4 regions of the Streptomyces sp. NPDC086554 genome follow, and region 4 is predicted to be linked to each of the others. Evidence: riboswitches for the same ligand, from Rfam matches in the RefSeq annotation. Region 4 holds a riboswitch; each other region holds the start of a gene.

Region 1 (5,719 bases), on a different contig from region 4:
CCGTCCGAGAACCGCTAGAGCCGCGCATCACCATCCGAGAACCGCGAACCGGGCCTCGAAGTCGACCGAGTCGGCCACGAGGTTGGTCACGTCGATCCAGTACGTCGCGTATGTGTCGTTGGCCCGCTCGACCCGGACCTTCCAGCCGATCTGCGGGGCTCCGGTGCGCGGACTGGTCGGGACGACCGTCCACACCACATGCCAGTGGGCGGGCCAGTTGAAGGTGAACCAGCGGCCGGTGCGGTTCCCGGCGAGGGTGCCGCGGAACTGGACGCCGACCCAGCTGCTCGTCTGGAGGGCAGCCGGGACGAGCTGGCGCAGGTCGGGCCGCCTGCCGATGCGCTGGGTGGCCGGGCGGCCGGGTGCGTCCTGCTGCGGTGAGCCGGTGGAGCGCAGCAGCTGCCGGGCCCGCGAGGGCGACAGCGGGATACGGCCGTTCGCGCGCAGAACGCCCTGCGTGCTCGCCAGCGCGCCCACGACGATCGGTGAGGCGCTGGACGTACCGCTGAACCGGTCCGTGTACCAGAAGTCCTGGTTGGTGCCTGCCTGGAGGTCGCCGTAGCCGGTGGTGGTCACCTCGCGTCCCCAGCCCTGCGCGTCCACGCAGGCGCCGTAGTTGGAGAAGTCGAGGCGGGACCGGTCCGGGCCGTGCTGGCGGCCGTGGGTGCCGGGCGGCGGCGCCCCGGCACCGACGATCACGGCGCCGGCGTCCAGCGCGGTGCGCCGGAAGGGGTTGCGCCACCAGGAGGGGAAGCCCGCCCTCGGGGTGTCGTAGTCGGCGTGGTCCAGGTCCTCCGCTCCGTTCCCCGCGGCCTCGACGACGGTGATGCCCTTGTTGACGGCGTATCGGATGGCCAGGTAGTCGTCCGGCCACCACTCGACGGCGATGTACCCCACCTGGCCGACGCCGGTCGCGTGCGGCCCCGCGCGGTGGATCTCCAGCAGGATGATGTCGCCGGGGCCGAGGCGGTCGGCGGCGTTCCGGATCGCCGTGGCCGTGGGGATCGAGAAGGCAGACGCGCTGGTAACCGTGTCCGGCGCGATCCCGGTGATCCCGAACGCGTTGACGTCGCCGCCGATTTCGCCGAGCACCGCGGTGCCGTGGTCGGTGTCCGTGCTGCCGGTGCCGGAGACGATGCCGCCCTGGTTCAGGCGCAGGTCCTCATGGGTGAAGCGCCAGCCCCACTCGCAGTCGATCACGCGGACGCCGGCGCCGCGTCCGCCCGGCAGGGTCCATGCGTAGCGTGCGTCGACGCCGCCCGGGGCCGCGTCGAGATAGCCCTGTCGGGTGGTGAAGTCCGGGGTCACGGGCGGCGCGTCGGCGCCCGTCGGCTGCATGTCGTTGAGCGGTGGGAGCTCGGTCTCCTCGCTCTCCTTCTTCGGTACGACCTCGGGGACGGCGAGGGTGGCGGCGGGCTTGACGTAGGCGCCCTCCACGGCGTCCGAGGCGCGGAGCCGCTCGGCCAGCGCGTCCAACTGGTCGATGGGAGCGTCGACATGGAAGAAGAGCCCCATCCGGTCGAGGATCTCCAGTGTGGTGTCGTCGGCCGCGGTGCCTTCCGAGGGAGCGGCGGCCTGGGCACGCAGCCTCTCCTGGTCCGCGCCGAACAGCGGCGTGAAGGTGACGTCCTCCAGGGCCGCCACGGCATCGAGCTCGCTCACGGAGATGTCCGCGGCGGCGGTCGCTCCGGTCGGGGTGATGCGTACCCCGGCGTCGGCGCGCGTGATGCACACCAACTCGGGGCTTCCGAAGAGTGGTTCAAATCCTGGAGCCGGGCGGTCGTTCCCCCGGCTGTTCCCCGCACCTGATCGCTGTGGCACAGCTGACTCCTTCACCACGTTACGGAAGGTCCGCCGGTGGTTTCACATAGGCGGCCTCGACTGCCGGGTGGCCACGCAGGGCCGTGGCGACGGCCTCGGCGTCCATGCCGGCGGGGACGGCGACCCGTTGCCATCCGATGAGGGCCGGGTCGTCGGCACCGGGGTGCAACGGCTCCGCCGTGACACCGAACCGCCGCTCCAGAAGGCTCTGGACGTCCCTGGCATCACAGACATCCGCGGTGCCCGCCGTCGCCGGACGCGGCGGCGTACGGAGTTGGACGATGACTTCGGCCTCGGGCTCGGCCACCGGTCTGCCCCCTCCCCCGCGAACTCCTCCGGTGCCGTGTCCGAGCGGAGCACTCGCGGTCACCGGGCTCGACCGACGCTAATGAAGTGCTGTCACCGGATCGTCGCTGCGGCGTCACCGCGCACGGGCGGGGCGGTCGCGGCAGGCCGGTTCGCGCGCACCAGGCGGCGAAATGACCGTTTTAGGGAGGTGAGCAGCCTCCGCACTATGTCCAAGTTTGCCACGAAAGTTGCTTCTTTAACTTGTTTATGGCGTGAATGAAACTCTGTCGCTATTGCGGGTCACTCACACCAAATAACACGCTCTGATACGCCGTCGAGCCGTAACCAAACCTGTGCCCAATTCAGTGAAATGGCTCACACCGGCGATCACGGCCGTGAAAGCCGCCGAGCGCAGTTCCGTTCTACGCAAGGAAAGTTGGGCTATTCGATCAAAGGAGGCGAGGGATTCTGGTCGCCAAGGACAGGCCTCTCGTATTCCCTATTCGAATTCGCGCCTTGTTCCTTCCGGGCTTTCTCGCATAACGTCACCGTCAATCCGGATGGAACGCCGAATCCTGCCGCCGTCCGGCAACACTCCCACCCACTCACATACGCACGGCAGGAGCGGGGGACCCAGGTAAGCCGCCGATCCGGATTCCGGATCGGCTCGGGGTGAAGTCGCATTCACAGTGCGTCCGGACATCTCCCGTCCGAACCCGACAGCTCACCTCGTAGGCGACGGAGAGGAATTCGTCATGCCTGCAAAGGGCAAGCACCGCCGTCCCAAGTCCAGCCCGCTCACCCGGGGCATCGCCGCCGCAGGCACGGGCGGGGCCGTGCTCGTTCTCCCGGTGCTCGGCGCGACCTCCGCCGGCGCCGCGCAGGCCAGCACCGCGCAGACCAGCACGGCCGCCAAGCCCGCCGCCCCGAAGACCTACGTCGTCGTCGCGGGCGACTCCCTCTCCAAGATCGCCCGAGAGCACTCCCTGAGCGGCGGCTGGAAGCAGCTGTACAAGGACAACCGCAGCGCCCTCGGCGACGACCCGCGGCTGATCCACCCCGGTCTCAAGCTCACCCTCGGCAAGAAGGCCTCCGCCGAGCCCGCGGAGAAGTCGGCCGCCTCCAGGACGTCCGCCGAGCGGGCGGACCGTTCCGAGCGCACGTCCGCCGCCGAGCCCGCCGCCGCCCCGGCGAAGAAGTCGTACACCAACGACCTCGACGGCTGGATCAAGGAGTCGCTGGACATCATGGCCCAGCAGGGCATCCCCGGCACCTACGAGGGCATCCACCGCAACATCATGCGCGAGTCCTCCGGCAACCCGCTGGCCATCAACAACTGGGACTCCAACGCTGTCGCCGGAACCCCGTCCAAGGGGCTCCTGCAGGTCATCGCCCCCACGTTCGAGGCCTACCACGTGCCCGGCACGTCGATGGACAGTTACGACCCCGTCGCCAACATCACCGCCGCCTGCAATTACGCGGCCAACCGGTACGGCTCGATCGACAACGTGAACGGCCCGTACTAGACCGCACCCCGTCTCGTCCGCTGTGAGCCCCGGCACGCCATGTGTCCGGGGCTCCGGCCTGTCTTGAGGCCGGACCAAGTGCTCAGCTACCCGTGCTGTTCCGTGTAGTGCGCGCGCAGCAGGTCGGCGCCCCAGTCGTGGCGGACGTGTCGCCAGACCGAGTGGGCGTGGTTGCCGTCGTCCTGGGTGTTGTCGTACTCGATCAGGAAGTCCGGGGCCCGAACGCAGTAGTAGTGCCGGTCGCCGGGTGTGCTGCCGCCCGCCCAGGCGAATGAGAGGGCGTCCAGTCCACGCGCCACGGCGTCGGACCAGCACTTCTGCGCGTACGCCGCGGGCGCGCGGTCGAGGTAGCGGCGTACCAAGCGTTCAAGCAGCCGCTGCTGACCGGGCGTCATGTCGCCGTACGGGAGGCCGGTCGGCAGCAGGTCTGGATCGGCGAAGGGGTCGGCGCGGGTCAAGATGTCGTCCGGCGGCGCGGCGGCGAAGACCGCCTTTGCCCCTCGGCCGACGTCCAGGTCAGTGACCAGTTCCCGGGCGAGATCCTCCTCCGGTCCCAGCAGTCTGCGGCCGGCCTGCGGACCGTCCGTAATGCGCGCCGGCTCCGCGCCGATGAAGTGTGGCGTCACCCGCATCCCTGCCGCCGTGATCAATACGTGTACGGCGAGGTGGTGGCCGTTCATCCGCCAGCCCCACGGACCGTCGCCGTCCGGGTCGCCAAGCAGCCGCACCCAGTAGCGGTCGGCACCCGTGGCGCCGAGCGTGGCGCGGCGGTGCCGCTCCACCTCGATCGCCCCGCGCGCCAGCTCCGCTCCCGCTGCGCTGTGTGCCGTGGCCAGCAGCGCATCGACCGCCTCGCGCTGCCGTCCGCCCAGGCCCTCGGTGGGCAGCCCAGGGCGTGGGCCCGGCAGATACGTCCACTCCCGCAGCTCGGGCGCGTCCAGCCGGGCGGGCCCCGCGCGCAGCTCGCGCACTTGCTCCGGCTCCAGCACGGACAGCAACGCGCGCACCGCTTCCCGCATCTCCGCGGCCGTTGCCTCCGGTTGAAACTCGTCCACCGTTGCTCCTCGCCCATGACGCCCTCGGTACCGATCCGGCACACCCCCGGGGCGGTGTCACCCGCCCTGTGCCCCATGGTGCGTCATCCAGCAGCGCCGGAACACCGGAAGTCGATCCGGCGAGCACGCTCCCCCGGGTGCCGTCCTCAGTGACGGTCACACGCTCGCCCGTCTCCTCCACGAGAGCCGCCAGGCGGCCGAAGTCCTCGACGCCATCGCTCAGTTCAGCGCGGTTCATGGACGCCGACGCTACCGGCCGCCCTTTACCGAGGGGCGGCCCGCGGCCCCATGCTCAGTTTCCGGGCCGTCTGCCGATCGTCTCCTGACGGTGTTTCAGGGCATTCTCATATCCCCGATTTACGTGCCGTGCTTTCTGTTCCGTCCGTGCGCACGGAACTGGTCGACACCGAAACTACGGACCGCACGAACCACAGGTGTCACGTCCAGGTTTGGCATTCGCCTTAAACCATTGCGGTAGCGCCGTACCGCAATGGCTGGAGAGCCAATAGCGCCAGGCATTGGAGGAAATGTGGCTCCACGTCGATTTCGGGTCGGCGGCCTTCAGTTGAGGTGTCCTCGTACTGCGCCAGCTCGCCGACGAGTTCGGCGCCGACATCAACGCAATCTGCCAGAGGGTGCGAGTCGCTCGATGGGCAAGTGCTGGTAGCGCAGGGGGCGCGGTGAGACGCCCAGGGTGCGGAGGCGGGCGGCCCAGAAGTGCTGGTCCAGCTGGACCGGGACGGGGACGGAGGGGACTCCTGCGCGCAGCCCGGCCTCGGTGGCGCCGGCACCGGCGTGGTGGATGACGGCAGCGGTCCGGGGGAAGTGCCAGGCGTGGGGCACCTCTTGCACGGTGATCAGGTCGTCGCTCTCGGCGTGCAGGCCGCTCCAGCCGGCCTGGATCATGCCGCGTACCTTCGCACGGCTCATGGCGTCTGCAAGCAGGGTGGCGGGCCCGCGTCGAGGAAGTCCAGGAGCCGCGGATCGGGCTCCCAGCCGGGTGGGGGTTGGGGCCACCAGTATCCGCAG
Region 2 (5,719 bases), on a different contig from region 4:
CAGGACGGAGCGGTACGCGGGCACCCCGTCGACCTCGGCGCCGTCGTCGAACGCGGTGTTCACCGCGTACAGGCGCCCCGTGAAGCCCCCGTCGCGCAGATTGCGCAGCACGCTGCGCCCCACGCCGCCGGGCGTGCGACCGACACCGATCACGGCGACCGAGCCCGGTGCGAGCAGCCGCTGCACGGACCGCGCCTCGGCGCGCTGCTCACGGGCGCGCTGCACGGCGAGCGAGCGGTCGGTCGGCTCCAGATCGAATTCGAGGCGTACGACACCGTCCTCGAAGCTGCGCTTCTGCTGGTACCCCGCGTCCGTGAACACCTTGATCATCTTGGTGTTGGCGGGCAGCACCTCGGCGGCGAAGCGGCGGATGCCGCGCTCCCTGGCGACGGCCGCGATGTGTTCGAGGAGCGTCGAGGCCACGCCCCTGCCCTGGTGGGCGTCCTGCACGAGGAAGGCGACCTCGGCCTCGTCGGCGGGCGCGCTCGCGGACATGCCGCGCTCGTCGATGCGGTCGAAGCGCACGGTGGCGATGAACTCGCCGCCCACCGTGGCCGCAAGACCCACCCGGTCCACCTGGTCGTGATGGGTGAAGCGGTGGACGTCCTTGGCGGACAGCCGGGGGTAGGGCGCGAAGAAGCGGTAGTACTTCGACTCGTCCGAAACCTGTTCGTAGAAGCTGACCAGGCGGTCCGCGTCCTCGGCCGTGATGGGCCTGATCCGGGCGGTGCCTCCGTCACGCAGGACGACATCGGCTTCCCAGTGGGAGGGGTACGCGTGCCGGTCCGACGGGGTCTGCATGGGGCCAGCGTACGGCTCGCGGGGGTGACGTACGGTCTGTCGGAGACGGACCTGCGGCCGGCGGAGCACTCGCGACGGCATGAGAGACTGGTCTAGACAACTGTGAGACACCTGGAAGGGCAGCAACACATGGCTGAGCGCCGCGTCAACGTCGGCTGGGCCGAGGGCCTTCACGCCCGACCCGCCTCCATCTTCGTCCGCGCGGCCACGGCCGCCGGCGTCCCCGTGACGATCGCCAAGGCGGACGGCAACCCCGTCAACGCCGCCTCCATGCTCGCGGTGCTCGGCCTGGGCGCGCAGGGCAACGAGGAGATCGTGCTCGCCTCCGACGCCGAGGGTGCGGACGCCGCCCTCGACCGTCTGGCGAAGCTGGTCGCCGACGGCCTCGATGAACTCCCCGAGACCGTCTGACAGCGACTGTCGCACGCATACGCCGAAGGGCCCGCCCGAAACAGGGGGCGGGCCCTTCGGTGTATTCGCGTCCGCTTCCCGAGCACCGCCGAACGCAACCGAATAAAGGCAGGGGATATCGCCGAATGCGGGCAGCAGAAACAATCGCCTCGCAATCCCCCGCCGAATAGCACTTCTTTGTATACGGCGCCCCTGTTAATTCTGCAGGCTCACCGTGTTTACGACATGTTGCGAACCCCTCACGCGATCACGTTCCCGCTCCCTCTCGCCCCGCGGCGGAAACCGCAGCCGGTGCGCGGCCGTCGCCCGCTCCGTGTGCTGCGCGGTGAGCGCACGGGCCCGCTCCGCGTCGCCGCGCGCCACCGCGTCGACGATCGCGGCGTGCTCCGCCCAGGACTCCGCGGGGACGGCCGGCGTCTCGACGACGTACATCCAGGCGATCTTGTGCCGGAGCTGGGTGAGCAGCGCGGTGAGGCCCGGGCTGCCGGACGACTGGGCGAGCGTCTCGTGGAACCAGCCGCCCAGCGAGCGCAGATCCTCGCCCTGACCGCGCCGTGAACGCTCCTGGCCGAGCCTGACGAGGCCGCGCAGGACCTTCAGATGGGCCTCGGTGCGGCGCTGCGCGGCACGGGCCGCGGCCAGTGGCTCGAGGAGCATACGGATCTCCAGGAGGTCGGCCGCCTCCTGCTCGGTCGGCTCCGCGACGCACGCGCCCGCGTGCCTGCGCGTGACGACGAATCCCTCGGCCTCCAGGGTGCGCAGCGCCTCGCGCACCGGGACGCGGGAGACTCCGTAGCGGCGCGCGAGCAGTTCCTCGGTGAGCCGGCCACCCCGTTCGTAGACACCGGAGACGATGTCGTCCCGGATGGCCGTGCATACCGAGTGCGCAGGAATGCGCATGACCTGACCTCCGCCTTAATCCCCGCGAAACGCGGTCGATTGACGCTCATTCAGTGACTCTATTGCAGAGCATCTGAATTTCCGACGGCGGGTCGGAATCCATGGATATTTTTTGGCCAAGGGGGGCGTCGATCAAAGGCGAGCCCGGAACGACGAAAGCCCCGGCTCTCGATGAGCCGGGGCTTTCGATGAGCTTTCGGTGAGCTCCTGGTGATTCGGATCAGACGTTGACGCCGTGCGACCGGAGGTAGGCGACCGGGTCGATGTCCGAGCCGTAGTCCGGCCCGGTGCGGGCCTCGAAGTGGAGGTGCGGGCCGGTCGAGTTGCCGGTGGAGCCAGAGAGGCCTATCTGCTGGCCCGGGGTGACCGCCTGGCCGACGGTGACACTGAGGGACGACAGGTGGCCGTACTGGGTGTACGTGCCGTCGTTCATCTGGATGACCACGTTGTTGCCGTAGGCACCGCCCCAGCCGGCCTCGACGACGGTGCCGGAGCCGACCGCGTGGACCGTGGTGCCGGATGCGGCGTGGAAGTCGACACCGGAGTGGCTGCCGGAGGACCACATGGCGCCGCCGGTCTGGTAGCCCGTGGAGATGTACGAGCCGGTGATCGGGGAGACGTAGCTGTTGAGGCGCTTGCGCTCGGCCTCGCGGGCGGCGCGCTCCTTGGCCTCGCGCTCCTTCTTGGCCTTCGCCTTCGCCTCGGCCTCGGCCTTGCGCTTCGCCTCGGCGGCCCTCTTCTTGGCGGCCTCTTCGGCCTTCTTGGCGGCAGCGGCGGCGTCGGCGGCCTGCTGCTGGGCGGCGGCCTGCGCGTCGATGCTGGCGGCGAGCGAGTCGCCGACGGAGATCGCCTGAGTGAGGCCCGTCTTCTCGACCGCGGCCTCGTCGGCGGCGAGCGCCGGAGCGGCAAGGCCTCCGATGACACCGGTGGTGGTGAGGGCGGCAACGCCCGCCACATTCGCGGTGGTACGCGTGAGGCGGCTCGGGCGACGGTGCTTCCCGGTGGCACGGGTGAACGCCATGAAGCGGCTGATCCTTTCCTTCCTTCTCGCCTACCGGGTTAGCTGACGGGTTCGGAGCAGGAAGGTCTCCTACGGGTTCCTCGCCTCGCGGCAAGGTGCCCGATTCACCCCAGGGGACATGTGGGTCCCCGGCTCCCCTGGCTCGCGCCGTACGGGGACTCGGCGATGACTGTCCGGTGCCACGGATGCGGCGTACTGCATGACGAACAGCCGGACCAGACGCTAAGCGGGGCGTCTTTCCATCGCCAAACGGATCAGAGGTTTTGTAGCGCACGCCACAGGTCAGACACGTAACCTCCATACCAATTCGGACATATGAGGACCCCAGTGGCCAATTCTCGCCACTGGGGTCCTGATATGTCCTGACTGTCACTCAGCCCGTGACCGTCATTCAGCCCGTGACCACACTCACTTCACCGATGCCGAGGGCCTTGACGGGCTCCTCGATCTGCGCCGCGTCACCGACGAGGATCGTCACGAGCCGGTCGCCCGGGAAGGCGTTCACGACGGCGGCGGTGGCCTCCACCGTGCCGGTCGCGGCCAACTGCCGGTACAGCTGCGCCTGGAAGTCGTCCGGCAGGTGCTGCTCGACCTGGTCGGCGAGGGTCGCCGCGACGGACGCCGCCATCTCGAACTTGAGCGGGGCCACCCCCACCAGGTTCTGCACGGCGACATCGCGCTCGGCGTCCGTGAGGCCTTCGGCGGCCAGGGTTCGCAGCACCTTCCACAGGTCGTCCAGGGCCGGGCCCGTCGACTCGGTGTCCACGGAACCGCTGATGGCGAGCATCGCGGCGCCCGTGCCGTCCGGCGCGGAGCGCAACACCTGGGCGAACGCCCGTACGCCGTAGGTGTATCCCTTCTCCTCGCGCAGGACGCGGTCGAGGCGCGAGGTGAGGGTGCCGCCCAGGCAGTACGTGCCGAGCACCTGGGCGGGCCAGACGCGGTCGTGCCGGTCCGCGCCGATGCGGCCGATCAGGAGCTGCGTCTGGACGGCTCCGGGGCGGTCCACGATGACGACGCGGCCGGTGTCGTCGGCGGTCACCGGAGGCACCGGACGCGGCTCGGCCGTGCCGCCCGTCCAGGCGCCGAGGGTGTCGGCGAGGACGGCGTCCAGGTCGGTGCCGGTCAGGTCGCCCACGACGACGACGGTGGCCGTGGCGGGACGGACGTGCTTCTCGTAGAAGGCACGCACGGCCGCCGAGTCGATGGCCGTGACCGTCTCCTCGGTGCCCTGGCGGGGCCGCGACATCCGCGAGGTCGCCGGGAAGAGCTGCTTGGAGAGCTCCTTGGCGGCGCGGCGCGCCGGGTTGGCGGTCTCGTGCGGGATCTCGTCCAGGCGGTTGCTCACGAGGCGCTCGACCTCGCTGTCCGCGAAGGCGGGTGCCCGCAGGGCGTCGGCGAGCAGGCCGAGCGCCTTCGGGAGCCGGGAGACCGGGACTTCGAGGGACACCCGCACACCGGGGTGGTCGGCGTGCGCGTCCAACGTGGCGCCGCAGCGGTCGAGTTCGGCGGCGAACTCTTCGGCGGAGTGCTTGTCGGTGCCTTCGTTGAAGGCCCTCGCCATGATCGTGGCGACGCCGTCGAGGCCCGCGGGCTCGGCGTCGAGCGGCGCCTCGAGGTGGACCTCCACGGCGACGACCTGCTGGCCGGGGCGGTGGCAGCGCAGCACCGTGAGGCCGTTGTCCAGGGCCGAGCGCTCGGGCGCGGGGAAGGCCCACGGCCTCGCGGTGCCCGCCTGGGGCTGCGGGTGGAACTGCATCGTTGCGGCCTCGGTCACTTCGCCGCCTCCTCTTCGTCCGCTTCTTCTTCGGCGCCTTCGGGGGCGATGGGCTCGTACACGAGCACCGCGCGGTTGTCCGGGCGCAGGCGGGCCGCGGCAGCCGCCCGGACCTCCTCCGCGGTCACGTCGAGGACGCGCTGCACGGCGGTCAGGGCGAGCTGCGGGTCGCCGAACAGGACGGCGTACCGGCACAGTTCGTCCGCGCGGCCCGCGACCGTGCCGAGCCGGTCGAGCCACTCGCGCTCCAGCTGCGCCTGGGCGCGCTCCATCTCCTCGGCGGTGGGGCCCTCCTCCGCGAAGCGGGCGAGCTCCTCGTCGACGGCGGTCTCGATGACGGGGACCTCGACATCGCCGGACGTCTTCACGTCCAGCCAGCCCAGCGAGGGGGCACCGGCGAGGCGCAGCAGGCCGAACCCGGCCGCCACGGCGGTGCGGTCACGGCGTACGAGCCGGTTGTAGAGCCGGGACGACTCGCCGCTGCCGAGAACCGTCAGCGCCAGGTCGGCCGCGTCGCACGCGCGCGTGCCGTCCTCCGGGAGGCGGTAGGCGGCCATCAGGGCGCGGGCCGGGACCTCTTCCTCGACGACCTCACGCAGCTCCTTGCCGATGGTGTCGGGCAGCGAGCCGTCGCGGGGCGGCTGCTTGCCGTCGTGCGAGGGGATGGACCCGAAGTACTTCTCGACCCAGGCGAGCGTCTGCTCCGGGTCGATGTCGCCGACTACGGAGAGGACCGCGTTGTTGGGCGCGTAGTACGTACGGAAGAAGTTCCGCGCGTCCTCCAGCGTCGCCGCGTCCAGGTCGGCCAT
Region 3 (5,719 bases), on a different contig from region 4:
TGGCCGCTGGTGAGCCCCGCGAGTGTGCGCAGCGCGCGCAGTTCGGCGCCGAGCTTGCGGCGGCGCACCGCGGGACCGTGCTGCATGTCCGTCTCCTTTCCGACGGAGCTTCCTTTTCCGGCCTCCCCACGACCTCTCACGGGCGACAGTAGAGGAAGTGCCGGTCTCGCGCCCAAATACGGTCTGCCGTAGCAGAGTTCACCGCTTTGAGCGACAGATATATGCACATCTCGGTGGATCGCCACACGTGAGGGGCCCAGTAGTGGCAGTCTGGCGCGAAGCACCATTCCGGGACTGTCCTCGTGCCTTCCGCTACGAGTCGGAGTCCAGCCCCGGTGGGAAAGGGACAGCGTCGCCATGGCAGACCTTCAGGAAGCATCCGTCACTCTGCCGAGCGATCCTGCCTCGGTCTCCGCGGCCCGGAAGTACGTGTCGAACGTCCTCACGGAGTGGGGCCTGCCCGGCGACGCGGAAGTGGCCGACACCGTCAGGCTCATCGTCTCCGAACTCGCCACCAACGCCGTACAGCACACCCTAGGGCAGTCGCCCACCTTCACCGTGGGTATCGAACTGGACCGGGAGGAGCAGCTGCGCATCGGCGTCACCGACAGTCACCCCCGCTACCCCAAGCGGCTGCCCGCCGCCGTCCAGCAGGACAACGGCCGCGGCATGGTCATCATCCGCTGGCTGACCGCCGAATGCGGCGGCAGACTCTCGGTCACCCCCACCCCCGAGGGCGGCAAGACCGTCTGGATCGCACTGCCGTGGACGGCGGCGGTCCGGGGCGAGGCGCAGGCGCCCTCGACCTCAACCCGCTGAGCGCCCGAACGCCCCACGGAGCAGGGCCCGGAAGGTGTCGGCCGCCGGATGCGACCCGTCACTGCGGTGGACCACCGAGATCGTACGGCGGAGGTTTCCCGGCTCCAGCGGCCGGACCCCCACCGGAGTGGCCGCCGTCCGGGCCACCATCTCCGGTACGACGGCGACGCCGAGCCCGGCGCTGACCAGCGCGCACACCAGCGCGTAGCCCGGCGTCTCGACAAGCACCGAGGGGCTCGCCCCGGCCCGCGTGAGCGCCGACTCCACGCCGTGGCGTGGCGGATGCGTCGGCGCCATGCTGATCAGCGGCTGCCCGGCGAGCTCGGCGAGCGGCAGCCGCGACGAGACGCCCGCGAGCGCGTGCCCGGGCGAGGTCACCAGGACCAACTCCTCGACCAGGACCGGCTCCGCGCTCACGGACGCGGGCAACGGCACCGGATCCGACGGCTCGTAAGTGTGCGTGAGCGCCAGGTCGACCTCGCCCGCCGCCACGGCCGCCACCCCGAGCGGCGGCTCATAGCCCCGCAGCGTCAGCTCGATGTCCGGATGGGCGCGGCGGAACGCGGTCAGTGCGGGCGGCACCAGATGGATGCCTGCCGTGGTGAAGGTCCCCACGCGCAGTCGGCCGCCGGACAGGCCCGCGAGCTGCGCCAGTTCGTGCCGCGCCCGCTCCATCTCGTCCAGGACCCGGCGCGCCCGGGTGAGCAGCAGCTCGCCCGCGCCGGTCAGCCGCGCCCCGCGGTGATGCCGGACCAGCAAGGGGGTCCCCGCCTCCCGCTCCAGCTTGGCCAGCTGCTGGGAGAGGGCGGGCACGGTGTAGCCGAGGCGCTCGGCGGCGCGGGTGATCGACCCGGCCTCGGAGACCGCCACCAGTGCGGCGAGCCGCGTCGGGTCGTACATGGTGTCTCCCGGTGCAGGTGCTGACGCCGGGTCGGCCCGGCCGTCGACGTGGGGGGTAAACGCCTGCTTAAGGCAGACCCAGGATATTCCATATACCTGCTGAAGGCAGAAGAACGGCAGGCTGGGGGCCATGGACGCACAACTGGTCGCCTTCACCGGAGTCGCCGCGGGCATGGTCGCCATGCCGGGCGCCGACTTCGCCGTCGTGGTGCGCAACGCCCTGGCTTCCCGCCGCGCCGGGGTCACCTGCGCGATCGGTGTCGCGGGCGGGCTCCTGGTGCATACGGCGCTCGCGGTGGCCGGTGTCGCGGCGGTGCTCGCGGCGGTGCCCACGCTCTTCCGCGCGCTGCAGATCGTCGGCGGCGGCTATGTGCTCTACCTGGGCTACCGCGCCCTGCGGTCGGCGGCGCGGCCGCAGCGGAGTGCCGGTGCGCAGGGGGATGAGCCGCAGGAGTCGGGCGGCAGCCTGCGACAGGGCTTCCTCACCAATGCCCTCAACCCCAAGGCGCCCATCACGTTCCTCAGCGTGCTGCCCCAGTTCGTGCCCGCGGGCAGCCCCGCGATGCCCAGGACGCTGCTGCTCGCGTCCATCATCGTCGCGCTCGCCCTCGTATGGTTCCCGGTCGTCGCGCTCCTGGTGGACCGGCTCGGTCGCCGGCTGCGCCGACCGCGCACCGCCCGGGCGATCGAGGGTGTCACCGGCGGCGCGTTGAGCGTCCTCGGCCTGGTGCTGCTCATCGAGGCGGCTCTCGCGTGACGTCCTGCCGTGCGGCCGCGCGGCGCGCCAGGCGGGGGAGCAGGCGGGGGAGCACGCCCCACAGGCCCACGCACACAACGAGCGTGCCCGCGCTCGCGATGATCCCGCCGGTGCGGCCGACCGCCACGTCCACGACCAGGAGCACGGACCCGGCGAGGGCGAACATCAGGACCGCCATGCCGGCCCTGGCGAGATGCGAAGAGACCCGCACGATCAGCGGCTTGGAGTGCTGCTGGAACAGCGCCCGGTGCACCGCGGCCGGCGCCGTGAACAAGGCCGCCGCAAGGACGGCGAGCAGCAGCGTGGTGACGTAGGTGGCGCGCTGCATGTCGTCCAGGGACGGGAAGCGCGGCGTGAAGGCGAGGGTCAGCAGGAACGCGAAGAGGATCTGCACGCCGGTCTGCGTGACCCTCAACTCCTGGAGAATCTCCGAGAAGTTGCGGTCCGCACGCTCGAAGGGCGTCTCGTTACGGTTGTCGTGAGCGGCGTGGGAGCCACTGTCGTCGGCCATGCCGCACGAGTATCCGGGTCGGCGCGCCCCACGCGTGGCGGACGCGCCGGGCGACGACGCCGGCCGAGTGGCCGGCCGCCGCCGCCCGGCGGCAGGTCAGCGCACCCTGCCGTACGACACGCTCTTGGTCCAGATCTTCTCGAGCCGCACCACGGTGTTCGACTTCGGGGCGTGCCAGATCCGGCCCTTACCCGCGTAGATGCCGACGTGGTAGACGTTCCGGCCGGAGTGGAAGAAGACCAGGTCACCGCGGGAGCGGTTGGACGCGGAGATGTGCCGGGTCTTGTTGTACTGCTGTGCGGCGGTGCGTGGGAGCTTCTTGCCGGCGCGCTTGAACGAGTAGAGCGTCAGGCCCGAGCAGTCGAACCGGTTGGGCCCCGTGGCTCCGTAGCGGTAGGGCGAGCCCTTCTTGGACGCTGCGATCTTCAGGGCCTTCGTTCCGTGTGTCGCGGCCTGGGCCTCCGTCGTGAGCCCTGGGGCCACGAGGGTGCCGCCGACGACGGCGAGCGTGAGAGCCGATGCGCAACCGGCCCTGGTGAGCAGCGACGGAACATGATTCAGCGCGGTCATGCGCAACCCTTCGTCAGCCGCCTGTGAAGGATGACCTGTCGGATTCGGGCTGACAAAGTTGCCCGGCCGCGGTGTGCGGCTTCACCCCAAGGGCCGTTGTCCGGACCGTCCGGACCGACCCGTCGTGCCTGGGTCCTCCACTCCTGCCGGTGCACCGATGTCGACCGGGCATCCGGGCGGCGGCAGGACTCGGCGTCCGCCCGGACCGCCCCGCCGCTGTGGCGGGGGCTTGTCGTCGGAAGGGATCTTGACCCGTCAACGGCCCGAAAACCGAGCCGAAACGGCGTTTTGTGAGGCTCCTCACGGCTGAACCGTTCAGGTGGACAACGCCGGATAAGGGCACCCTTCGAAGGGCTCGACGATCGCTCTACCAGCACCGGAAGGAGACATTCCGGCCGTCGCGTACACCGCTGACGCAACTGTGACCGACCCCGTTGACGACGACCTGCTACGCCGAACGGGGTAGCCCGTCTGGTCCGTTTGAGACCGGCCCCGGACGCTGCGGACCTGCCGGGCAGCCGACTTGAGGGGGAATCAGGGCGCCGAAGGGGGCGGCACGGTGACCCGGCAGGACCGCCGCTCCCCGTCGAGTACGCGCAGCGCCCGGGCCAACGTCGGTGCGTGCACGGCACTCTCGCCCCGCTGGTGCATCAGCGTCAGCGCGTCCCGCAGCGCGGTGGCGCTGGCGACCAGGGCCTGGGCGGCGCGCAGACCGCCGTACGTGTCGGACGCGCGGGCGGGGTTGATCCGGCCCAGCAGATCGACCACTTCGAGGTACCGGTCGATCAACTCGCCCTCGGCGCGGGTCAGTGCGGGCAGCGGAGGCAGTTCGGGTGGCAGCATCACCGGCTCACCTCGCGTCCGGGGCGCGGAGCGAATCCTTGCTGCCGAGGAGCGAGTCCTTGCGGCTGGGGATGATCCGGTCCACCAGGCCGTACGCGAGCGCATCGGGCGCGCTGAGGATCTTGTCCCGCTCGATGTCCGCCGCGATGCGCTCCGGGCTCTGTCCCGTGTGCCGTACGAGGAGTTCCTCCAGGAGCGCACGGGTGCGCTGGAGCTCGGCCGCCTGGATCGCGAGGTCCGAGGTCTGCCCCTGGATCGGCTCGGTGATCGAGGGCTGATGGATCAACACCCGGGCGCCGGGCAGCGCGTGGCGCTTTCCGGGGGTGCCGGCGGCGAGCAGGACCGCGGCCGCCGACGCGGCCTGACCCAGGCAGGTCGTCTCCACGTCGCAGGTGACGAAGCGGATCGTGTCGTAGATCGCCGTCATCGCGCTGAACGAGCCGCCGGGGGAGTTGATGTAGAGCGAGATGTCGCGGTCCGGCGCCAGGTATTCGAGGTGCATGAACTGCGCCATCACATCGTTGGCCGAGGTGTCGTCGATCGGGGTGCCCAAGAAGACGATGCGCTCCTCGAGCAGCTTCGAGTACGGATCGAGAGTCCGCTTTCCCGAGCTGGTGCGCTCGGTGAACTCGGGCAGGACGTAGCGGGCGGACGGTCGGTTCATGGCACGTCACTCCTCTTCCCGGGGCCGGCCGCACCGGCCCGTGGCTTCCTGTAGAAAATGTACAGGACGTACGTAATAAGGGTCGGCGACGGTGAGTGAAAGCGGTGGACAAAGATCACGTGAGCGGCAGACTGGCGCGCATGACCTCAACGGATCCCAAGGCCGACCTCGGCCATTACCTGCAGACCGCCCGCGACGCCCTGCTGTGGAAGCTCGAAGGGCTCTGCGAGTACGACATCCGCCGCCCGCTGACCCCGACAGGCACCAACCTGTTGGGCCTGGTGAAGCACACGGCGGGCGTGGAACTCGGCTATCTCGGCGACACGTTCGGGCGCCCGTCGGGCGAGCCGCTGCCCTGGCTCGATGACGGTGCCGAGGGCAACGCGGACATGTGGGCCACCGCCGACGAGTCACGTGAGGACATCGTGCAGCTCTACCGCCGCGCATGGGCACACGCGGACGCGACGCTCGATGCCCTGGAGCTGGACACGATCGGCAAAGTGCCGTGGTGGCCGAGTGGCAGGGACGAGGTGACGCTGCATCATGCCGTGGTGCGCGTGATCGCCGACACGCACCGGCACGCCGGGCACGCCGACATCGTCCGGGAACTCATCGACGGCGCCGTGGGCATGAACAAGGGCAACGACAGCCTGCC
Region 4 (5,719 bases):
CCGCACAGGGGGAGCGGACCGCCGCCGGTTTCTCGGCGGTGGTGTCCGACTGCCGCCCCTGGTCCGGGCGGCGGTGGGGAGCCGGTCACCTGACGAAGGACGCTAAACCTGACCGTCACGGGTTGGTGACGGAATGTACGCAACTGACGGAAGTGCTCCAGCCGGTGACCGTATGTGGCCGCGCGGATCGCGTGGCCACACAGCCTTCGCACAGGCCCCTGACCGATGCGGCGCTTGTGGCTCACCTGGGTGCCGAGCGGTGGTAAGGCCCCGGCTAGGCTCCGGAACCATGGACGTACTCACCCATGTCTTCGTCGGCCTGCACATCATCGGTATCGCCTCCCTGCTGGGTGGCTTCCTCACCCAGATGAAGCAGATGGGCCAGGGCACGGCCCGGTTCAACCCCGCGATGCTGCACGGCGCGCTGACCATGCTGGTCACCGGAGTGATCCTGGTGGGCCTCAACCAGGCGGACGACAACCCGGTCAACAACCTCAAGATCGGCATCAAGATGGCCGTGCTGATCGTGATCCTCGCGCTGGTCTATGTGAAGCGGGACGAGGAGAAGGTCGACAAGGGCATGTTCGGCGCGGTGGGGCTGCTGACCACGGCGAACATCTTCATCGCGGTGCTGTGGACCTGACCAGGACCGCAGGAAAACGGCCCTCCACGCGCGTGTGGAGGGCCGTTTTCCTTTGCGTGTGACGGTTACGCGTGCGTGACGGTTACGCGGGGCGCACCACGCTGTGGATCGGCATGTAGTAGATCGACTCGACGCGGACGTTCGTGCCCGGCTTCGGGGCGTGGATCATCTTGCCGTCGCCGATGTAGATCCCGACGTGGCTGATGTCGTCGTAGAAGAACACCAGGTCACCCGGCTTGGCGTCGGCCGTCTTCACCGTCGTGCCGACCTTCACCTGGTCCCACGTGGTGCGCGGCAGGGAGATGCCCGCGGCCTTCCACGCGTCCTGGGTGAGCCCGGAGCAGTCGTAGGAGTCGGGGCCCGTGGCACCCCACACGTACGGCTTGCCGATCTGCGCCTCCGCGAAGGCGATGACCTTCGCGGCCTTCGTCGCGTAGCCGCTGTCGGTGTCCCCGGAACCGGTGCCGGTACCAGTGTCGGAACCGGTGTCCGGGGTCTCCGTGTTCTCGTCGGTCCCGTCGTTCTGCTGCTCTTCCTCGCGCTCCTTGGCGGCCGCCTCTTCCGCCGCCTTGCGCTTGGCCTCCGCCTCGGCCTCCTGCTTGCGGGCCAGCTCCGCCGCCTTGCGCTTGGCCTCTTCTTCCTTCTTCTTCTCGATCGCCGCGAGCCGCGCCTTCTCCTCGGCGGTCAGCTCCGAGAGCAGCGTCCGCGCCTTGGTCAGCTTCTCCTGGACGGCCTGCTTGCTCGTCTTCAGGTCGTCCCGCGAGTCGCTCAGCGTCTCCAGGGACTTCGCGGCCTTCGTGCGCTGCTTGGTCGCCGACGCCTGCTGCGTCTGGTAGTCGTCGACGGCCTTCTTCTGGCGCGCGGTCAGCCGGTCCGAGAGGTGGTTCTGGTCGAAGTACCCCTGCGGGTCATCGGCGAGCATCATCGTGGCGGTCTCGGAGACGGCGCCGGTGCGGTACTGGGCCGCGGCGAACGAGCCGAGCTCCTGGCGGGCCTCGTTCAGCTTGTCCGCGCGCTTGGCCACATCGTCCAGAAGAGTGTCGACCTTCTTGCGCTGCTTCTCGGTGCGCTCCTTGGCCGAGTTGTACTTCTGAGTGGCGACGCCCGCCTGCTGGTAGAGGTCGTCGACCTTCTTCTGGACCTCTTCGAGGCTGGGCTTCTGCGGCGCGGAGGGTGCCGCTTGGGCGCTCTGCGACAAGAGGGCCACGGAGGTGAGGGCCGCCGTCGTGATGCCGATGGCGGGAGTGGTGCGTATTCCGGCAATGCGGGTCCGCGGCTTGCGGTGCGACGCCAAGGGAGGCGACTCCTTCCGTAGACCGCCTACCGGGTTAGCTGTCGGGTTCGGGCGGATGATCCGGAAGGTTGCCCTACAGTCCCGTACTTCGTACGGGACCGATTCACCCCAAGGTCTTGGTGGGTCCCCGGCTCCGAGGAGATCGGACTCGGCGGAGGCCACCCGTTCCCGGCGGGGTTCGCCGGTGGAAGTACGAGCAGCCCGCGGAGCACGCTAGCCAACTCGTGTGCTCCGTGTGAAGGTTGATGTTCGATATGCCCGATACATTTTCGTGACTTTACGAAGCTCTTGACGCGGGCACGCCGTGCCGTAGCGGAGCGTCACCGTCCGCGGGCGGGGCGTAGGCGAGTGGAGGTGGCCGGAACCCGGGGCGGGTTGTCAGTGGGGCCGCCTAGACTCGGGAGGCGATGAGCAGCCTCTTTGATGACAGCTTCCTGGCGGACCTCAAGGCCTCGCGGCCCTCGGAGGAAGAGCACCCGCCGCCGCCCGAGGACAGCGCGCCGGAACCCGTTCCGGACGACCTGTTCGACGGGAAGTTCGACGCGCCCACGCCCCGGGACGCGCACTACCGCGGCGGCGCCCCCCGCCCGGTGATCGACCCGGCGGCGCTGCTCGACGGTCTCAACGAGAACCAGCGCGCGGCCGTCGTGCACGCGGACTCCCCGCTGCTCATCGTCGCCGGCGCCGGCTCCGGCAAGACCCGCGTCCTCACGCACCGCATCGCGTATCTCCTCGCCGAGCGGCATGTGCACCCGGGACAGATCCTGGCGATCACGTTCACGAACAAGGCCGCGGGCGAGATGAAGGAGCGCGTCGAGCAGCTCGTCGGGCCGCGGGCGAACGCGATGTGGGTGTCGACCTTCCACAGCGCCTGCGTCCGCATCCTGCGCCGCGAGTCGAAGAAGCTGGGCTTCACCTCCTCCTTCTCGATCTACGACGCCGCCGACTCCAAGCGGCTCATGGCGCTGGTCTGCCGCGACCTGGACATCGACCCGAAGAAGTTCCCGCCGAAGTCCTTCAGCGCCAAGATCTCGAACCTGAAGAACGAGCTGATCGACGAGGAGACCTTCGCAGGACAGGCCGCCGACGGCTTCGAGAAGACCCTCGCCCAGGCCTACGCGATGTACCAGTCGCGGCTTCGCGAGGCGAACGCACTCGACTTCGACGACCTGATCATGACGACAGTCCACATGTTCCGCGCGTTCCCGGACGTGGCCGAGCACTACAGGCGCCGCTTCCGGCACGTGATGGTCGACGAGTACCAGGACACCAACCACGCCCAGTACGCCCTCGTGCGAGAGCTGGTCGGCCCCTCCGGAGGCGAGGGGGACGATCCCGCCGAGCTCTGTGTCGTGGGTGACGCGGACCAGTCGATCTACGCCTTCCGCGGCGCCACGATCCGCAACATCCTCCAGTTCGAGGAGGACTACCCGAACGCGACGACGATCCTCCTGGAGCAGAACTACCGCTCCACGCAGACGATCCTGACCGCCGCCAACGCGGTCATCGAGCGCAACGAGAGCCGTCGCCCCAAGAATCTGTGGACCAACGCGGGCGCGGGCGCGCGCATCACCGGCTATGTCGCCGACACCGAGCACGACGAGGCGCAGTTCGTCGCCGACGAGATCGACCGCCTCACCGACGCGGGCGACGCGAAGGCCGGGGACGTCGCGATCTTCTACCGGACGAACGCGCAGTCGCGTGTCTTCGAAGAGATCTTCATCCGCGTCGGCCTGCCCTACAAGGTCGTCGGCGGCGTCCGCTTCTACGAGCGCAAGGAGGTCCGGGACGTCCTCGCGTATCTGCGCGTGCTCGCCAACCCCGAGGACTCCGTACCGCTGCGGCGCATTCTGAACGTACCCAAGAGGGGCATCGGCGACCGCGCGGAGGCGATGATCGACGCGCTCTCGCAGCGCGAGAAGATCTCCTTCCCGCAGGCGCTGAAGCGCGTCGACGAGGCGTACGGAATGGCGGCCCGCTCGGCGAACGCCGTCAAGCGTTTCAACACGCTGATGGAGGAGCTGCGGACCATCGTCGAGTCCGGCGCGGGCCCGGCCGTCGTCCTGGAGGCCGTGCTCGAACGGACCGGCTATCTGGCCGAGTTGCAGGCCTCGACCGACCCCCAGGACGAGACGCGCATCGAGAACCTCCAGGAACTTGCCGCCGTGGCCCTGGAGTTCGAGCAGGACAGCGGTGCGGGAGAGGGTGAAGGCGAAGGCGAGGCAGCCGGTGTCGCCGGTTCGCTCTCCGAGTTCCTGGAGCGCGTCGCGCTCGTCGCCGACTCCGACCAGATCCCGGACGAAGAGGACGACGGCTCCGGAGTCATCACGCTGATGACCCTGCACACCGCCAAGGGCCTGGAGTTCCCCGTCGTCTTCCTGACCGGCATGGAGGACGGCGTCTTCCCGCACATGCGCTCCCTCGGCCAGGTCAAGGAGCTGGAGGAGGAGCGGCGTCTGGCGTACGTGGGCATCACGCGCGCGCGGGAGCGGCTGTATCTGACGCGGTCCTCGATGCGCAGCGCCTGGGGCCAGCCCTCGTACAACCCGCCGTCGCGCTTCCTGGAGGAGATCCCGGACGCCCACCTCGACTGGAAGCGCACCGGTTCCGTCGGCGCGCCGGCGTCCTCCGGACCCGCGGCGGGCATCACGTCCTCCCTGTCGTCGTCGCGCTCGCGCGCCGGGGGCGCGCAGGGCTTCGCCACCCGCCGCGCCACCGAGAAGCCGGTGGTCTCGCTGGCGGTCGGGGACCGGGTGACGCACGACCAGTTCGGCCTCGGGACCGTGGTCGGAGTGAAGGGCTCGGGTGCGAACGCCGAGGCGACGGTGGACTTCGGAGAGCCCAAGCCGAAGCGCCTGCTGCTGCGGTACGCACCGGTGGAGAAGCTGTAACGCCGGGGGCGGCGGCCGGAGTTACGCCGGGTCGCCGCCGCGGGGCGCGGCCGGAGTTACGCCGGTCGAGGTCGCGGGGCGCGGCCCGAGTTACGTCGGGTCGAGGTCGTGGCTGCGCAGCCACGGCAGGGGGTCGATCGCCGAGCCGCCGCCGGGACGCACCTCGAAGTGCAGGTGCGGTCCCGTGGAGTTGCCGGAGTTCCCGGAGAAGGCGATGACGTCGCCCGCCTTGACGGGGCCGCTGGAGATCTTGTGCGTGGAGAGGTGGCAGTACCACGTCTCCGTGCCGTCCTTGGCGGTCACGATCGCCATGTTTCCGTAGGCGCTGTTCCACTTCGTGGAGACGGTGCCGTCGGTGGCGGCCATCACTTCGGTGCCGTACGACACCGGGAAGTCGATTCCGGAGTGCGCCGACATCCAGTTGATGCCCGCCTGGCCGTAATAGGCGCTCAGCCCCTGCTGCTTGACCGGCAGCGCGAACTTGGGGCGCAGCCGCTCCTTGCGCGCGGCTTCCTCGGCGGCCTTCTTCTCGGCGGCCACCTTCTGCGCCTTGAGGTCGATGCGTTCCTGGGTGCGGCTGGCCCGGTCCGCGAAGTCGCCCGCGTCCGCCGAGAGGTTCTCCAGCTGCGTGTCGAGCTTGTTGTTGGCCGCGGAGGGCTGTACCGACGTCGGGTCCGGGGCCGTGGCGGCCTGGGTCTCCTTGCCGTCGTCACCGCTGAAGTTGCTCACGGAGGCGGCGGCGATACCGGCGACGCCCATCACACAGGCCGACGGCACGGCCACCGTGAGCAGGGCGGAGCGCTTGGCGGGGGTGCGGCGGCGGGTCCGCGAACGGGAGCCGCGGGAGCGGTCCATGACCGGCGGCTCGTCGTCACCGGCGTCGCGTCCGAA

The links. A riboswitch is a leader RNA that binds a small molecule or an ion and turns the genes downstream of it on or off. The one in region 4 is predicted to bind cyclic di-AMP.
Region 1: another riboswitch for cyclic di-AMP. It lies ahead of AB0O76_RS42245 (transglycosylase SLT domain-containing protein); the one in region 4 lies ahead of AB0O76_RS09575 (C40 family peptidase).
Region 2: another riboswitch for cyclic di-AMP. It lies ahead of AB0O76_RS33620 (M23 family metallopeptidase); the one in region 4 lies ahead of AB0O76_RS09575 (C40 family peptidase).
Region 3: another riboswitch for cyclic di-AMP. It lies ahead of AB0O76_RS39500 (C40 family peptidase); the one in region 4 lies ahead of AB0O76_RS09575 (C40 family peptidase).

The regions. Positions count from the first base shown of each region.
Region 1 covers NZ_JBFBJK010000046.1:21,166-26,884, forward strand. Annotated here, with positions in the region: gene AB0O76_RS42235 (S8 family peptidase) at 28-1,734, opposite strand; gene AB0O76_RS42240 (hypothetical protein) at 1,841-2,128, opposite strand; cyclic di-AMP (ydaO/yuaA leader) riboswitch at 2,666-2,860, shown strand; gene AB0O76_RS42245 (transglycosylase SLT domain-containing protein) at 2,865-3,635, shown strand; gene AB0O76_RS42250 (DUF3500 domain-containing protein) at 3,722-4,690, opposite strand; gene AB0O76_RS42255 (nucleotide disphospho-sugar-binding domain-containing protein) at 5,306-5,620, opposite strand; gene AB0O76_RS42260 (hypothetical protein) at 5,617-5,719, opposite strand, start outside.
Region 2 covers NZ_JBFBJK010000025.1:1,152-6,870, forward strand. Annotated here, with positions in the region: partial or broken gene AB0O76_RS33605 (GNAT family N-acetyltransferase) at 1-801, opposite strand, end outside; gene AB0O76_RS33610 (HPr family phosphocarrier protein) at 931-1,212, shown strand; gene AB0O76_RS33615 (GntR family transcriptional regulator) at 1,408-2,112, opposite strand; gene AB0O76_RS33620 (M23 family metallopeptidase) at 2,333-3,133, opposite strand; cyclic di-AMP (ydaO/yuaA leader) riboswitch at 3,146-3,308, opposite strand; gene AB0O76_RS33625 (pitrilysin family protein) at 3,525-4,910, opposite strand; gene AB0O76_RS33630 (pitrilysin family protein) at 4,907-5,719, opposite strand, start outside.
Region 3 covers NZ_JBFBJK010000037.1:22,240-27,958, forward strand. Annotated here, with positions in the region: gene AB0O76_RS39475 (helix-turn-helix transcriptional regulator) at 1-86, opposite strand, end outside; gene AB0O76_RS39480 (ATP-binding protein) at 358-819, shown strand; gene AB0O76_RS39485 (LysR family transcriptional regulator) at 808-1,719, opposite strand; gene AB0O76_RS39490 (LysE family transporter) at 1,850-2,476, shown strand; gene AB0O76_RS39495 (DUF6328 family protein) at 2,454-2,987, opposite strand; gene AB0O76_RS39500 (C40 family peptidase) at 3,084-3,557, opposite strand; cyclic di-AMP (ydaO/yuaA leader) riboswitch at 3,561-3,727, opposite strand; gene AB0O76_RS39505 (hypothetical protein) at 4,092-4,400, opposite strand; gene AB0O76_RS39510 (ATP-dependent Clp protease proteolytic subunit) at 4,408-5,064, opposite strand; gene AB0O76_RS39515 (DinB family protein) at 5,205-5,719, shown strand, end outside.
Region 4 covers NZ_JBFBJK010000005.1:33,067-38,785, reverse strand. Annotated here, with positions in the region: gene AB0O76_RS09580 (hypothetical protein) at 290-643, shown strand; gene AB0O76_RS09575 (C40 family peptidase) at 726-1,937, opposite strand; cyclic di-AMP (ydaO/yuaA leader) riboswitch at 1,945-2,101, opposite strand; gene pcrA (DNA helicase PcrA) at 2,345-4,828, shown strand; gene AB0O76_RS09565 (M23 family metallopeptidase) at 4,919-5,719, opposite strand, start outside.